2 regions of the Saliniramus fredricksonii genome follow, and region 2 is predicted to be linked to the other one. Evidence: riboswitches for the same ligand, from Rfam matches in the RefSeq annotation. Region 2 holds a riboswitch; the other holds the start of a gene.
The links. A riboswitch is a leader RNA that binds a small molecule or an ion and turns the genes downstream of it on or off. The one in region 2 is predicted to bind thiamine pyrophosphate.
Positions count from the first base shown of each region.

Region 1: linked by a shared signal. The riboswitch ahead of GA0071312_RS17775 (ABC transporter substrate-binding protein) and the one ahead of thiM (hydroxyethylthiazole kinase) in region 2 are both predicted to bind thiamine pyrophosphate.

Region 1 is NZ_FMBM01000003.1:94,456-101,828, forward strand. It holds gene GA0071312_RS17760 (hypothetical protein) at 1-379, opposite strand, end outside; gene GA0071312_RS17765 (ABC transporter permease) at 663-1,436, opposite strand; gene GA0071312_RS17770 (ABC transporter ATP-binding protein) at 1,436-2,233, opposite strand; gene GA0071312_RS17775 (ABC transporter substrate-binding protein) at 2,236-3,204, opposite strand; TPP riboswitch at 3,432-3,533, opposite strand; gene GA0071312_RS17780 (EAL domain-containing protein) at 4,045-4,845, shown strand; gene GA0071312_RS17785 (ATP-binding protein) at 4,833-7,190, opposite strand.
Region 2 is NZ_FMBM01000002.1:1,540,976-1,548,348, reverse strand. It holds gene thiD (bifunctional hydroxymethylpyrimidine kinase/phosphomethylpyrimidine kinase) at 1-442, opposite strand, end outside; gene thiE (thiamine phosphate synthase) at 480-1,142, opposite strand; gene thiM (hydroxyethylthiazole kinase) at 1,139-1,978, opposite strand; TPP riboswitch at 1,968-2,072, opposite strand; gene ychF (redox-regulated ATPase YchF) at 2,180-3,277, opposite strand; gene pth (aminoacyl-tRNA hydrolase) at 3,332-3,934, opposite strand; gene GA0071312_RS13640 (50S ribosomal protein L25/general stress protein Ctc) at 4,021-4,647, opposite strand; gene ccoP (cytochrome-c oxidase, cbb3-type subunit III) at 4,888-5,769, opposite strand; gene GA0071312_RS13630 (cbb3-type cytochrome c oxidase subunit 3) at 5,774-5,926, opposite strand; gene ccoO (cytochrome-c oxidase, cbb3-type subunit II) at 5,942-6,679, opposite strand; gene ccoN (cytochrome-c oxidase, cbb3-type subunit I) at 6,692-7,373, opposite strand, start outside.

The DNA.
Region 1 (7,373 bases), on a different contig from region 2:
TCACTTCGGCAACCAGACCCGCATCTTCAGCCTCGCAGGGCGGGCGCAGCGCGCGGATCGCGGTCATGGCGAGGCGGTCCATGGCATGGACGAGTTCCTCGAAAGCCGCGCGGCGATCGACCGCGACGCGATCATAAGCGGCGCCCGCCTCAGGGGCATGGCGCAGATTGGAGGCCGCGAAATACTCCGGGTAGGAAACGGGGCGCCAATCCTGCAGATCCGCAACGATCTCGGGCGCATCGGCCGCGATCTCCACCAGCATCAGCACTTCGTTGAAATGGTTGAGGTAATCGTTCGACAAGCCGTCCGCCGCACGACGACCGCCAGCCGCGGAATCCGGGCGCGTGCGATCATCTGTCATATGTGCGGCTGTCGACATCCGAACCTCTTCTGCCTGATACCCACAAGCTGGCCCATAAAGGCTGATAAAGCGTTGACGGCGCGTTGGACGAGACGCTGTGCGCCGGCTGATTGCACATGCCGGGTCATCGCATCGCACGTGTCATCGCATCGCACATGCCATTGACCGCGCGGGCGCATCAGGCTTTCCTGCCAAGCTGACAGGATTGAATGCGCAGCCGAATAAAGCGTGCGCATGATGAAGTACGCGCCTTGCCTCCCTGCCATGAGGCGGGGAACGCCCCTTCATCCTGCAGGCGCCCCTACCCGCTCGGCTCGGTGAAGCGGGCCGTCAGCGCGGCGGCGGCGCGGTCGATGGCGAGATAGAGCAGCACGGTGAAGGCCGCGAGGACGAACAGAGCGGCGAACATCAGATCCGTCTGCGCCCGGCCATTGGCGAGCAGCATCAGATAGCCGAGCCCCTTCGACGCCCCCACCCATTCCCCGATCACCGCCCCGAACGGCGCATAGACCGCGGCCAGCCGCAGGCCCGAGGCAAGCGACGGCAGCGCGTGCGGCGCGCGCAGCAGGAAGATCGCGCGGTTGGGCGAGGCGCCCATCACCTGCGCCAGATCAAGCCATCCGCGCGGCGTACGCATCAGCCCGTCGAAGAAGGAGGAGGCGACGGGGAAATAGATGATCAGGATCACCATCACGATCTTCGAACCCATGCCGTAGCCGAGCCAGAGCGTCAGGATCGGCGCCAGGGCGAAGATCGGGATCGCCTGCGCGAAGACGAGGATCGGGCGCATCACCAGCCGCGCCAGCGGCGAGATGGCAAGTTGCAGCGCCGTGACGACGCCGAGCGTGGCGCCCAGAACGAGCCCGGTCAGGATCTGCGCGAAGGTGATCCAGGCATTATCGAGAATGATCGTGCGGGAACTGACCAGTGCCCGCCAGACCCGCTCCGGCCCCGGCAGGATGAAATGCGGCACGCCCGTGCCCCAGACGATGCCCTGCCACAGGGCGATGGCGAAGGCGAAGACGGCGAGCCCGCGCAGGAACGGAGCGCTGCGGCGCAACGTAAGGGGCCCCATCACGCGCCCTCCCCGGCGCGTTCCGGGACACCCGGATCGCGGGCCCGCAAACGCCTGAACAAAGCTGCCTGTGCGCTCAGAAAGGCCGGATCCTCGAGATCGCGCACCGGCGGCGTCTGCGGCAATTCCAGCGCCTCGAGCCCGCGCGCATGCATCAGCCAGGCGGCATGCGACAGCCGCGCAGCCTCCGCCGGCTCATGCGTGACGAGCAGCACCGTGCGCCCGGTGAGCAACGCGCCGGCGAGCTCCTGCATCTGCGCGCGCATGCGCGCATCCAGCGCGGAAAACGGCTCGTCGAGCAGGATGACCGGGCGATCCTCCATCAGGGTGCGCGCGAGAGCGGCGCGCTGGCGCTGACCGCCCGAGAGCATATGCGGGCGCTTGTGCGCGTGATCGGCGAGGCCGACGCGCTCCAGAAGCGCCATGGCGCGATCGCGATCGGCCCGTGCACCGCGCAGGGTCGCACCGATGGTGACATTGCCGAGAATGTCGCGCCACGGCACCAGCAGATCGCTCTGCGCCATCAGCGCCACCCGCCCTGAGAGCGGCAGCCCGTCGCTCACGCGCACCTCTCCGACGAAGCGCACCCCCGTCTCCAGCCCCGCAATCACCCGCAGCAGCGTCGATTTCCCCACGCCGGACGCCCCGAGCAGACCCGTCCAGCGCCCGGCAGGCAGGGTCAGCGTCAGCGGCGCGAAGAGCAGCGCCTCGCCGGAATAGCCTTCACCCGCAAGCGTGATGCCGGGAGCGGACGCAGCGCCCGCCCCCGTCTTCATCTGCACGGATGCGCCAGACATGGTCACGGGCGCGTCACATCGATGGCGAGGCGCTCGACCGGATGGATTTCGGGGATCATTCCGGCTTCGTGCAGGAAGGCCTCGAAATCGGCATAGCGCCCGTAATCAAAGGCTGCGGGGCGGCTGGCGAAACGCGGATAGGTATCGCCCCAGGCACGGATATTCAGCTCTGTGCGCAGTTCGTCGGACGTCGCCGCGAAGATCTCCCAGGCATCTTCCGGATTGTTGAGAATGTAATGCGTGGCACGCTCCGTCGCCGTGAGGAAGCGGGCGATTACGTCCTTGTCCATGGTTTCCGGATTGGCCACGTAGATCAACTCGTCATAGGCAGGAATGCCTTCTTCCTCTGGGTTGAAGCAACGCCCGGAAGTGCCTTCGATCTCAAGCTGGTTGAGCTCGAAATTGCGAAACGCCCCGATCACCCCGTCGACCTGGCCGCTCATCAGCGCCGGCGAGATCGACCAGCCGATATTGATCTGCTCGACATCCTCACCGCTCATGCCGTGATGGGCGAGCATGGCTTCGAGCATCACCTCCTGGATGCCGGCCACGGCGAAGCCGACCTTGCCGCCGGCGAGATCGGTCATCTCCCGGATCGGGCCATCGGCAAGGACGACGAGACAGGTCAGGGGCGTGGAGACCAGGGTGCCCACCCGCACCAGCGGCATGCCCTGATGCAGGTTGAGATGCAGCTGCGGCTGATACGATATCGCGATATCGGCGCGCCCCGCCGCCACCATGCGCGGCGGATCGGTCGGATCGGCCGGCGCCACCACATCGACCTCCAGCCCGGCTTCCTCGAAATAGCCGAGTTCCTCGGCAAGGATGATCGGGCCGTGATCGGGATTGACGAACCAGTCGAGGATCACCTCGATCCGATCCTGCGCAGCGGCAGGCGTGATCGTGGCGACCGACAGCATCAGGGATGCGGCGAGCGCGCCGGCGAGAGCGGGGAGAGTTTTCTTCTTCAAGGCATGCATAAGGGTATCATCCATCTGTCCGGAATCTGCGGGCTGACCCGGATGCGCGCCGCAGCGGCGGTGACGCTGTGAGCGCCCCCCGTGATGCACGGATGGCGACGCGCCGGCCCCGGGCATTGCGCCCGTCACCGTGAGGATGATCGATCTGTATCTGGCACAAACCATCTGCACTCCTCGCGCCGGCCATGCGCACGAAGAGACAGGTCAGATGACGAATGATCGTCGAAGAGCCCGTTCCCTACGCCGGCATTGCCCGGATCAGGTTCGATGGGTTGGCGGATCGCGCCTCTCAGCCCTCACGGGCACCCCAACGGCAGGCACGACGTTAACCGGACCGAATGCGAACCGCAAGAGCTCGTATGAAGAGCTCGTATGAAGAGCTCGTATGAAGAGCTTGCATGAAGAGCTTGCATGAAGAGTGCGCAGCGAGATTTCGCAGCACGGCCGGCACATCCCGGATCGCCCGCGCCGCACAATCAATAAATGACAACCTTCCGGAAATTACACCGAGAAACAAGCGGTTCTATTAATTTGCATAAATAATCAGAAAACACTTCTTCGCCTACTCTCCCGGTGTTTCCGGGGCGGCCCTGTCGTCGCATGACGGCCCCTGCGGAAACACGTATGGTTCGTCCGCCCTGTCACGGACAAACGGGGGGGGCGGAGCCGGCAATCATCCGCCCCCCGCCGCACAACGGGTCCAAGACGGGCCATACGGATCACCCGAACACGGACCAGGTCGAGGCAGAACCGATGGATCAGCAAATACGGATCACGAACCATGATCTGCCTGATCGTCCTGCCCACCATACAACGGGAACAGGGACTGCCATGGGCGACAAAGCGCCGGGCAAGTACATTGGACCGGTCTCGACGACCGAGCTGGAACTGTTCTACCAGCCGCAGGTCGCGCGTCTCGACAACCGGGTGATTTCGGTGGAAGCCCTGCTGCGCCGCAAGCATCCGCATGAAGGATGGCTCGGCCCTTGGGAAGTGCTGGATCTGCTGCACAAGCCAGACGAATTGCGGGCACTCGACTGGTGGGTCCTGGAACGCGCCTGTCGTGACGCCAGGGCCTGGCCCGGCCTCAGCGTCAGCGTCAACATCTGCGCCCCGCATTTCGCGCATGCCGGCTTCGCAGAAGAGGCGATCGCACGGGTCGACGCCTCGGGACTCGCCCGCGATCGCGTGGAGCTGGAACTGATCGAAAACGCCTATATTCGCGATTTCGACCGCGCTGCGGCGAATATCGCGATCTTGCGCAAAGCGGGCATCAGGATTGCGCTCGACGATTTCGGCACCGGCTATTCCAGCCTGACCTATCTGATGAACCTCGCGATCGACAAGGTGAAGATCGACAAATCCTTCATCAAGGACGTTCATCTGATGCGTTCAGCGGCGATCGTCCAGTCCATCGTGGCGCTGTCGCGATCGCTGGGAATGCGCGTGACGGCAGAGGGAGTGGAGACGCAGGAACAACACAGGATCCTGCGCGGATCCGGCTGCCACTTCCTTCAGGGATTTCTGTTCTCGCACCCGGTCTGCGCCGATGACATCACCGCGCTGATCGCCGATTCCGGCGGCATGGCGATCCTGCCTGCCGGTGCAAACGCCGCCGATCAGCTGCCCTGACGCAAGAATGCCCCGAGCGCGGCATTGACATCCACGATCTCCTCCGCGATCGCATCGGCCTCGCACGCCGTGATCACCGCCCCGCCTTCCCTCGCGCCGTTTTCGTAGTCTGACAGCATGTGCGCGAGCTCCACCGCACCCACATTCAGACTGATCGAGCGCAGCGCATGGGATGCTGCGGCAAGATGCTCGGCATTGCGTGCTTCGACCGCTTCGCGCAACTCCGCCAGCCGCCTTTGCGATTCGCTGGCAAACAGCCCCACCACCCGCTCGGCAATCACCTTTGACCCGCCGGCAGCATCGATCAGATCTTCCAGAACCGCCGGATCGATCGGCCCGTCCGCCGGTTCCGTTGCGGCCTGCAGAACCCCGGTTTCCGGCGCGGCGCGACCCGCCTGCCGACGCGCCGCCGGCAGATGGTGCATCAGGGTCTCCTGCAATTGCGCGAGCGTGAAGGGTTTCGACAAAGCCGCATCCATGCCCGCCTCGCGCCAGGCCTGTGCCTGCGCGCCGACCACATGCGCGGTGAGCGCCACGATCGAAACCGGCGCGCGCCCCTGCCGAACCTCCCGGACGCGGATTTCGCGGGTCGCCGCATAGCCGTCGAGGCCGGGCATCCAGCCATCCATCAGCACCAGATCGTAACCGCCCCCCTCCAGCGCCGCCACGGCTTCATGCCCGTCCTGCACACAATCGGGCGTGATGCCGAAGTGCCCGAGTGCCGCGCGCGCCACCGCCAGATTGGTCTCGCTGTCATCAGCCACGAGCACCCGGGCAGCCGAGAAATCCAGCTGCGCGATCTGCGCCGCCGCGGTTTCCTGCCCGGATGTCGAGACCGCGCAGCCGGGCAGGGTGAACCGAAAACACGTGCCCTCCCCCTCGACGCTCTCCAGTTCCATCACGCCGCCCATCTCCTCGACGAGGTGCCGCGCGATGGAGAGGCCCAGCCCGGTCCCGCCATAGCTGCGATGCGTGGTCTGGTCGGCCTGGGTGAAAGCTTCGAAGATCGCATCCTGCTTGTCCGGCGGGATGCCGATCCCGCTGTCGCGCACCGTGAAGCAGACCCTTTGTGCATCTTCCGGCAGTGGCGCGACGCTGATCCCGACCGCGCCTTCGCCCGTGAATTTGATAGCGTTCGCGACGAGGTTGGAGACCACCTGTCCCAGCCGCACCGGATCCGCCATGACACCGCGTCCCGGTTCGAGCGCATTCTCGCAGGTGAATGCCAGCCCCTTCTCGCGCGCCGCATCGCCATAGAGCGCATGCACCGCCGCGATCGTCTCGCCGGGATCATGCGGCTCGGGTACGATGTCGAGCTTGCCGGCTTCGATCTTCGAGAAATCCAGAATGTCGTTGATGATGGCAAGCAGATTGCGCCCTGATCGCACGATCATCTGAGCCTTGTGCCGCTCCGCATCCGCAAGGCGCCCTTCGGCGAGGAGTTCGGCCATGACAAGCACCCCGTTCATCGGCGTGCGGATTTCATGGCTCATGGTGGCGAGGAAGGCGGATTTCGCCGCATTGGCCGCATCCGCTTCGGCAGCGGCGCGCTGGTAATCGGCGGTGCGTTCACGCACCTCCTGCTCGAGATCCGCACGATGGCGCGCGAGTGCGGCATCGCGCTGGGCGATATCGGCGATCATCCGGTTGAATCCGGCGATCAGCAGATCGATCTCCCGCCCCGCCCGCGCCGGGACATCGAGCGGTCGCGCCGCGACCTGTTCGCGCGGCCCCCGGCCCAGGCCGCTCATGGCGGCACTCAGGAGCGCGAGCGGACGGGTGATGGCGCGCTGCAGGGGCAGGACGATAAGCAGCGCGATCACGAGCGCGAGCAGCGCGCCGATCAGGGTGACGCCCACCGCATCGCGCAGCTTTGCCGGCAAATCCCGCGTATCGGCGATCAGCCGCAATTCCCCGATCTCTCGGCCGCCGCGTGTCACCGGCGTGACGATGGCGATGGTCTGCGCGAAAAACAGATCCCGCAGGGCGAGCGCCGCATCGGGCCCTTCCAGGACGGCCCCCCCGGCCAGCAATTCCGTGCGCCCGCTGCGCGCCATGATCCGGCCGTCGGAATCACGGATGGCGACATGGACGAGCCCGTCGATGCGTCCCACCGAGGCGAGCGCCGATTGCACGGCACGATCATCCCCGCGCCGCATGCCCTCTGCAGCCGCCCCGGCGAGGACATTGGCCTGAGCGACGAGAACATCGCGCTTGGCCTCGCCATAGCGAACCAGCTCGTTCCAGCCGGCGAAAACAAGCGCCACAGCCTGGGCAGCCGCGATCGCGATGGCGATCATCAGCAGCAGGCGGGTACGGATCGTCGTTCCGGATGGGCGTGTCATGCGCCGATGATGACCCGCAACCCCTAAGATTTCTTATGCAGATGGCTTCCCGCAACAACAAAAACCAATCTTGAAGCACTAATCACATGATAATACAACTAAAATTATAATTCCATTGCCCTCATAAGCTTCATGAACTTCAAAAAACAATTCTCTATTGCCCGGATATCTGCCCTGGCGATA
Region 2 (7,373 bases):
CACCGAGGATAGCTGCGGCTTCGGGCAGGTTGGGGGTGACGATGGCGGCGTGGGGGAGGAGCACGGTGCGCAAGGCCGCGATCGCATCCTCGCTGAGCAGGCGATCGCCGGAAGCCGCCACCATGACCGGGTCGAGCACGACGCGCGAGATGCCGTGGCGTTCGATGCCTGCGGCGACGGTCTCGATCACGCCGACCTGCGAGAGCATGCCGATCTTCACGGCGTCGACCTTCAGATCGGAAAAGACGCTGTCCATCTGCGCCGCGATGAAATCAGCCGGCACGTCGTGGATAGCCTGGACGCCCTGCGTGTTTTGCGCGGTGAGCGCCGTGATCACGCTGGCGCCGTAGACCTTGAGGGCGGAAAACGTCTTCAGATCGGCCTGGATACCCGCGCCACCGCCGGAATCGGAGCCTGCGATGGTCACTGCAATGGCGGTCATGCTCGTCTCCTCATGCTTCGAAACCCGATAGCCCGGTTCACGCCCCGCGCTCCGCCAGGGCCGCGTCGATGGCCTGGCGCAACCCGTGCGCGGCGCCGGCGACATCTTCCTGCGCAAACAGCGCCGAGATGACGGCAACCCCGTCCGCGCCGGCGCCGATCACGCTGCGCAGATTGGCCAGATTGATCCCGGCAATCGCGCCGACCGGCATGCCGGGGCGCGTTTCGCGTGCGATCGCGGCGACCTGTGCGAATCCGGAGAGCCCCACCGGCGTTTCGGGATTGTCCTTGCTGGTTGTGGCGAAGACACCGCCGATGCAGGCATAATCGACGGGCTGGTCTGTGAGCGCGCGCGCATGGGCCTCGGTCTTGAGGGTAATCCCGATGATCTTCGACGGCCCCAGCAGCCGGCGGGCATCCACCGGATCCATGTCGCTCTGGCCGAGATGGACGCCATCGAGATCGGCGGCGAGCGCGATGTCGACGCGGTCGTTCACGACGAGGCTGACGCCGGTCCCCGCGAGCGCGGCCTTCAGCGCCCGGGCTTGCTCGACGAGCAGGCGCGCATCAGCGTGCTTGTCGCGCAGTTGAATGATGGTGGTGCCGCCCTCGGCGGCGGCGCGGGCGCAGGCGGCGATGGCGCGCTCGCGCGTATCCTGCGGTCCGAGAATGCCGTAGAGCCTGATATCGACCGGGTTCATGCCGTTCTCGCTGATTGTGCAATGGTGGCGCCATCGAGCGCATAGAGCGCATCGAGGAAGGCGGGCTGGAAGCTGCCCGGCCCCGCAGCGCGGCTGCCTGCGATCTCGCCGGCAATGCCGAGCGCAAGCAGGGCCGAGGATGCGGCGATGAGCGTATCCGCCTCGCGGCTCGCAAAGGCCGCGATCAGGGCGGTGCCGGCGCAGCCCATGGCGGTGATGCGCGCCATCAGCGGGTGGCCGTTACGGATCTCGAAGAACCGCTCGCCATCCGTGACGAAATCGACGGCGCCCGTCAGCGCGATCACGCAGCCGCGCCGGGAGGCTTCGCCGCGCAGCGTATCAGGATTTGCCGACGCGCCCGTCAGCGCCTCGAATTCGGCAGCGTTGCAGCGCAGGATCGCGGGTTGCGCGGCGAGAAGTTCGCATGCGAAGGCGAGGCGGGGCGGGGAGCGATCGACGAAGACGGGATCGAGCACCACCGGACGCCCGGCCTCGTGCGCCGCCGCCATGGCACGGGGGATGGCGATCTTGCGCTCTTCATCGAGGGTGCCGAGATTGACGAGAAGCGCATCCGCGCGCTGCGTGAAGGCCTCGACCTCGTCGCGCGCATGGGTCAGCGAGGGGATCGCGCCGGCGGCGAGCAGCAGGTTCGCGGTGAAGACCTGGGCGGCAGCATTGGTAATGGCGTGGATGCGGGTGGGTTGCGCGGTGATGCGCGCCAGCAGCGCGGCGCATGCCGGGGCGAGGCCGGCGGCATCCGCGACTCCATCATCACGCCGGGGGAGGCAGGTTTCAGATTCGCGTTCAAATGTCTTCGAGAAGGTCGTATCGGCCATCTCTCATCCCTCCGCCGGCATGACCCGGATCAGGTTCGATGGGTTGACGCACCGCGCCTCTCAGCCCCCGACCGGGGCACCCCATGGAGATTATGTCTGTTTCATTACAGTTAAGCCCTTGCATCATCCGACGCAAGGGCAGGGCGGCAATTCCTTGTGCCGCAATGCGCCGACGCATGCTGCGTGATTGGGGCAATCCGATCAGAGATTGAAGCGGAAATGCAGCACGTCGCCGTCCTTGACGACGTATTCCTTGCCTTCCAGCCGCAGCTTGCCCGCCTCACGTGCGCCGCTCTCGCCGTTGAGTGCCACGTAATCGTCATAGGCGATGGTCTCGGCGCGGATGAAGCCCTTCTCGAAATCGGTATGGATCACGCCTGCCGCCTGCGGCGCACGGGTGCCGGCGGTGATGGTCCAGGCGCGGGCTTCCTTGGGGCCGACGGTGAAATAGGTGACGAGGCCGAGCAGCCTGTAACCGGCGCGGATCACGCGGTTGAGGCCGGGTTCCGAGAGGCCGACAGCTTCGAGGTAGTCGCGCCGCTCCTCTTCCGGCATCACCGCGATCTCGCTTTCGATCTTGGCGGACACGACAACGGCCTGCGCGCCCTCGGCCTCAGCGCGCTCCATCACCTGCTGCGAGAAGGCATTGCCCTGATCAGCCGATTCTTCCTCGACATTGCACACATAGAGCACCGGCTTGGCGCTGAGCAGGCCGAGCATGCGGAAGGCCTTTTCCTCATCATCAGCGACCTCGACCAGCCGCGCCGGCTTGCCTTCGCGCAGCAATACCAGCGCGCGATTCATCAGATCGAGGCTGAGCTTGCCTTCCTTGTCGCCGCCCTTGACCTTCTTCTCCAAAGCCGTGGCGCGCTTTTCGAGGCTGTCGAGATCGGCCAGCATCAGCTCGGTCTCGATGGTCTCGATATCGGCGATGGGGTCGATCTTGCCATCGACATGGGTGACGTCGCCATCCTCGAAGCAGCGCACCACATGGGCGATGGCATCGACCTCGCGAATGTTGGCGAGGAACTGGTTGCCGAGCCCCTCGCCGCGCGAGGCGCCGCGCACCAGGCCGGCAATATCGACGAAGGTCAGGCGGGTGGGGAGCACCTGCGCGGATTTGCCGATCAATGCGAGCTTGTCGAGGCGCTCATCGGGCACCGCCACATCACCGACATTCGGCTCGATGGTGCAGAACGGGTAATTCGCCGCCTGTGCGGCAGCCGTCTGCGTCAGCGCGTTGAAGAGTGTCGATTTGCCGACATTCGGCAGCCCGACAATGCCCATGCGGAAGCCCATCTTGTCTCACCTCATCTGACGGGAAACGGATCGGGCCCGGCCCGCCGTCTCACCTCAATCCCTTTTATCATCCTTGCCGCCCCAGCCGCGATCGGCCATGGCGAGATGAACCTTGTTCTGGAAGGCGGCGTCCTCTCTGCGCGCCAGCAAGCCGGCATGATCGGCGCAGGCGCGGGCGAGATCTTCCACCCAGGGCTGTTCCGCCTTGGCGAAATCGCTCAGCACATAGGCATGCACGGCTTTCTTGTCGCCGGGATGGCCGATGCCGAGTCGCACGCGGCGGTAATCATTGCCGCATTGCGCGGTGATCGAGCGCAGCCCGTTATGCCCGGCATTGCCGCCGCCCTTCTTCACCCGCAATTTGGCGGGCGCAAGGTCGAGCTCGTCATGGAACACGACGATATCTTCGAGCGCGATCTTGTAGAAGCGCTGCGCCTCGGAGACGGCGCGCCCGGATTCGTTCATGTAGGTCTGCGGCTTGAGCAGCAGCACGCGCTCGCCGTCGAGCGTGGTCTCGGCGATCTCGCCCTGGAACTTGCGCCGCCACGGTGCCGCACGCGCAGCCCGGGCGATCTCCTCGATCACCATGAAGCCGATATTGTGGCGGTTATCCGCATAGCGCGCCCCGGGATTGCCGAGGCCGACGAGGAGACGCATTGGCCCCGCTCCCTCGCTGACGGAGAAGCGCTCCGGTCGTGAAACCGGAGCGCCCCAGCCGAACAGTTTTTTCAAAAGTGCGAGGATTATTCCTTGCCCTCTTCTTCGCCGCCTCCGGTTTCACCCTCTTCGGCCTCTTCCTTGAAGCCGGCCGGGGTGGCGATGGTGGCGATCGTGAAGTCGCGATCCTGAATCGTCGGCGAGCAGCCTTCAGGCAGCTTCACGGCCGAGATGTGGAGCGAGTCACCCATCTCCAGATCCTTGATGTCGACTTCGATCGAATCCGGAATGGCATCGGCGGGAACGAAGAGCTCGACCGTGTGGCGCACGACGTTGAGCGTGCCGCCGCGCTTGATGCCGACGCAGGTTTCCTGGTTGAGGAAGTGCACCGGGACCTCGACCGTGACCGTCTGCCCCTTGGCGACGCGGAAGAAATCGATGTGGATCGGCATGTCCTTGACCGGGTCGAGCTGGTAGTCGCGCGGGATCACGCGCTCCTTGTCGCCCTGGATGTCGATCTCGAACATCGTCGTCATGAAGCCGCCATCATAGATCAGCTTCTTGGCTTCCTTGAACTGGATCGCAATGGCCTTCGGGGGCTGGCCTGTGCCGTAGACGACGGCGGGAACATAGCCCTGGCGGCGAATGGCTCGGGCGGCCCCCTTGCCGACCCGATCGCGCGCCACAGCCGAGAGCTTCTTCATATCACTCATGGTCGTGGTCCTTCGATAAGATGTCATGAAAGACGAAAGGGCCGCATCGCGGCCCCGGCCTTTCCGCGCTCACGCCTCCAAGGGTGTCGACGAGCGCGTGGCGCTTATACGGCGCAAACTCTGTGAGGGCAACCTCTAAAGCGTTCCGCCCGATGCATCGGTGGCTTGCAGCGCCGCAGATATTGAAACGCGCCCGGAATCGCTCCCGGACGCGTTCATCATTGAAGCTGAAGCGTGCGCTTACTCGCCGCCGCCCAGCGCGTGGACATAGATGGTGAGCGACTTGATGGTGACGTCGTCGAGACGTTCGCCGAAATGCGGCATCATGGCGCCGCGTCCGTTGACGATGCCCTCATAGATCGTTTCGCGATCCGAGCCGTAGAGCCAGATCCCGTTGACGAGATTCGGCGCTCCCAGCGCCCGCATGCCTTCCCCGCCTTCGCCATGGCAGGCCGCGCAATTCGCCACATAGACCTCTTCGCCGAAAGCGAGATCGGCGTTGTCGGCGACAGGCAGACCAGCCATGTCGCGGACATAATCGGTTGCAGCCCAGGCTTCGTCGCGATCAAGGATACCGTCACGCACGAAGGCGGGCATATCGCCGAAGCGCGTCTCGTCATGGGTCGAGCGAATGCCGAAGGCCACAGTCTGATGGATGTCGTCGAGCGCGCCACCCCAGAGCCAGTCGTCATCCAGCAGATTGGGGTAGCCCGGACCCCCGCCGCCGCCTGCACCGTGACAGCCGGCGCAGTTGTCGCCGAAAGCCGCCGCCCCGTAGGCCTGGGCGAAGCTCGCCATCTGCGCATCCGCCACGATCTCGTCGAGTTCGGCTTCCCGGATCGCCGCGTAATTCGTCCCACGGGTCTCGTTGAGCTGCTCCAGATCCGTGACCACGGCTGCGCGCGAATGCCAGCCGAGCAGACCCGTCGTCGAAGAGCTGATCAGCGGAATGGCGGGATAGGCGAACATGTACAGCACGGAGAAGGCGATCGAGGCGTAGAACACCCACAGCCACCAGCGCGGCAAGGGATTGTTCAGTTCCTTGATACCGTCCCATTCATGGCCGGTGGTCGAGACGCCCGTGACCTTGTCGACATCTTTCTTGTGATCTTGCGAGGCCATGGGATCAATCCTCATCCAGCGGAATACGCGATGCCCTGTCGAACGTGTCGCGTTTGGAAGGCAGGAGCGCGTAGACGATGGCCAGAAGGAATCCGATCACGAAGGCGGCGAAGCCCCAGGTCTGCGCGATGTTGGCGAGAAAGGTATAGGTTTCCATGGGTGTGCTCCTTTCTCAGCGGATGTTGGTCTGGTTGTCGTACTGCTCGAAATCGACCAGCGTCCCCAGCATTTGCAGATAGGCGACAAGCGCGTCGCCCTCGGTGATCACGCCGTCGGTGCGCCCCGAGAAGCTGCGGACCTGCGCCTTGGGATAGCGCTCCAGGAAATCGAACATGTCCGGATCGTCGTTCGTGCCCTGGATATCGACGTCGAAACGCGCATTGACGATCATCTCTTCATCATAGGGCACACCCATGGCAGCCTGCACCCGCAGATTGCGCTCGATATTGGAATAGTCGAGCGGCGTCTCGAACAGGAACGGGTAACCCGGCATGATTGATTCCGGCACGACCGAGCGCGGATCGATCAGGTGGCGCACATGCCATTCGTCGGAATACTTGCCGCCGACACGGGCAAGATCCGGCCCGGTACGCTTCGAACCCCACTGGAAGGGCCGGTCATACATGGACTCGGCTGCCAGCGAATAATGCCCGTAGCGTTCCACCTCGTCGCGCAGGGGGCGCACCATCTGGCTGTGGCAGTTGTAGCAACCTTCTCGGACATAGATGTCGCGTCCGGCCAGTTCGAGCGGGGAATAGGGCCGCATGCCCTCCACCTTCTCGATCGTGTTCTTCAGATAGAAGAGCGGCACGATCTCGACGATGCCCCCGATGGAGATGGCGACCACGATGCCCGCCACCAGGATGCCGGAGTTCTTCTCCAGGATTGCGTGTTTGTTCCAGAGTGACATATCTCCGCCCCCTTATTCTGCCGGCGCAAGCGCGGGGCGCGACTGAGCCGCTTCCACGGGCCGCACGGTCCGGACGGTCATGATGAGGTTGTAGACCATGATCAGGGCGCCCGCGAGGAAGAGCACGCCGCCGAGTGCGCGGATCACGTAGTAGGGATGCATCGCGTCCGAGGTCTCGATGAAGGAATATTCGAGGAAGCCGAGGCTGGTATAGGCGCGCCACATCAGACCCTGCATGATCCCGGCAACCCACATCGAGGTGATGTAGAGCACGATACCCAGCGTCGAGATCCAGAAGTGCCAGTTGACGAGACGCAGGGAGTACAGCCCCTCGCGCTTCCACAGCCAGGGAACCAGGCAGTAGATGGCGCCGAAGGAGATGTAGGCGACCCAGCCCAGCGCACCCGAATGCACGTGGCCGACGGTCCAGTCGGTATAGTGCGAGAGCGAGTTGACCACCTTGATCGACATCATCGGGCCCTCGAAGGTCGACATGCCGTAGAAGGCCACGGAGACGACCATCATGCGCAGCACGGGGTCCGTGCGCAGCTTGTCCCAGGCGCCCGAAAGCGTCATCAGGCCGTTGATCATGCCACCCCAGGAGGGCATCCAGAGCATGATGGAGAAGACCATGCCCAGAGTTTGCGCCCAGTCAGGCAGGGCGGTGTAGTGCAGGTGGTGCGGGCCCGCCCAG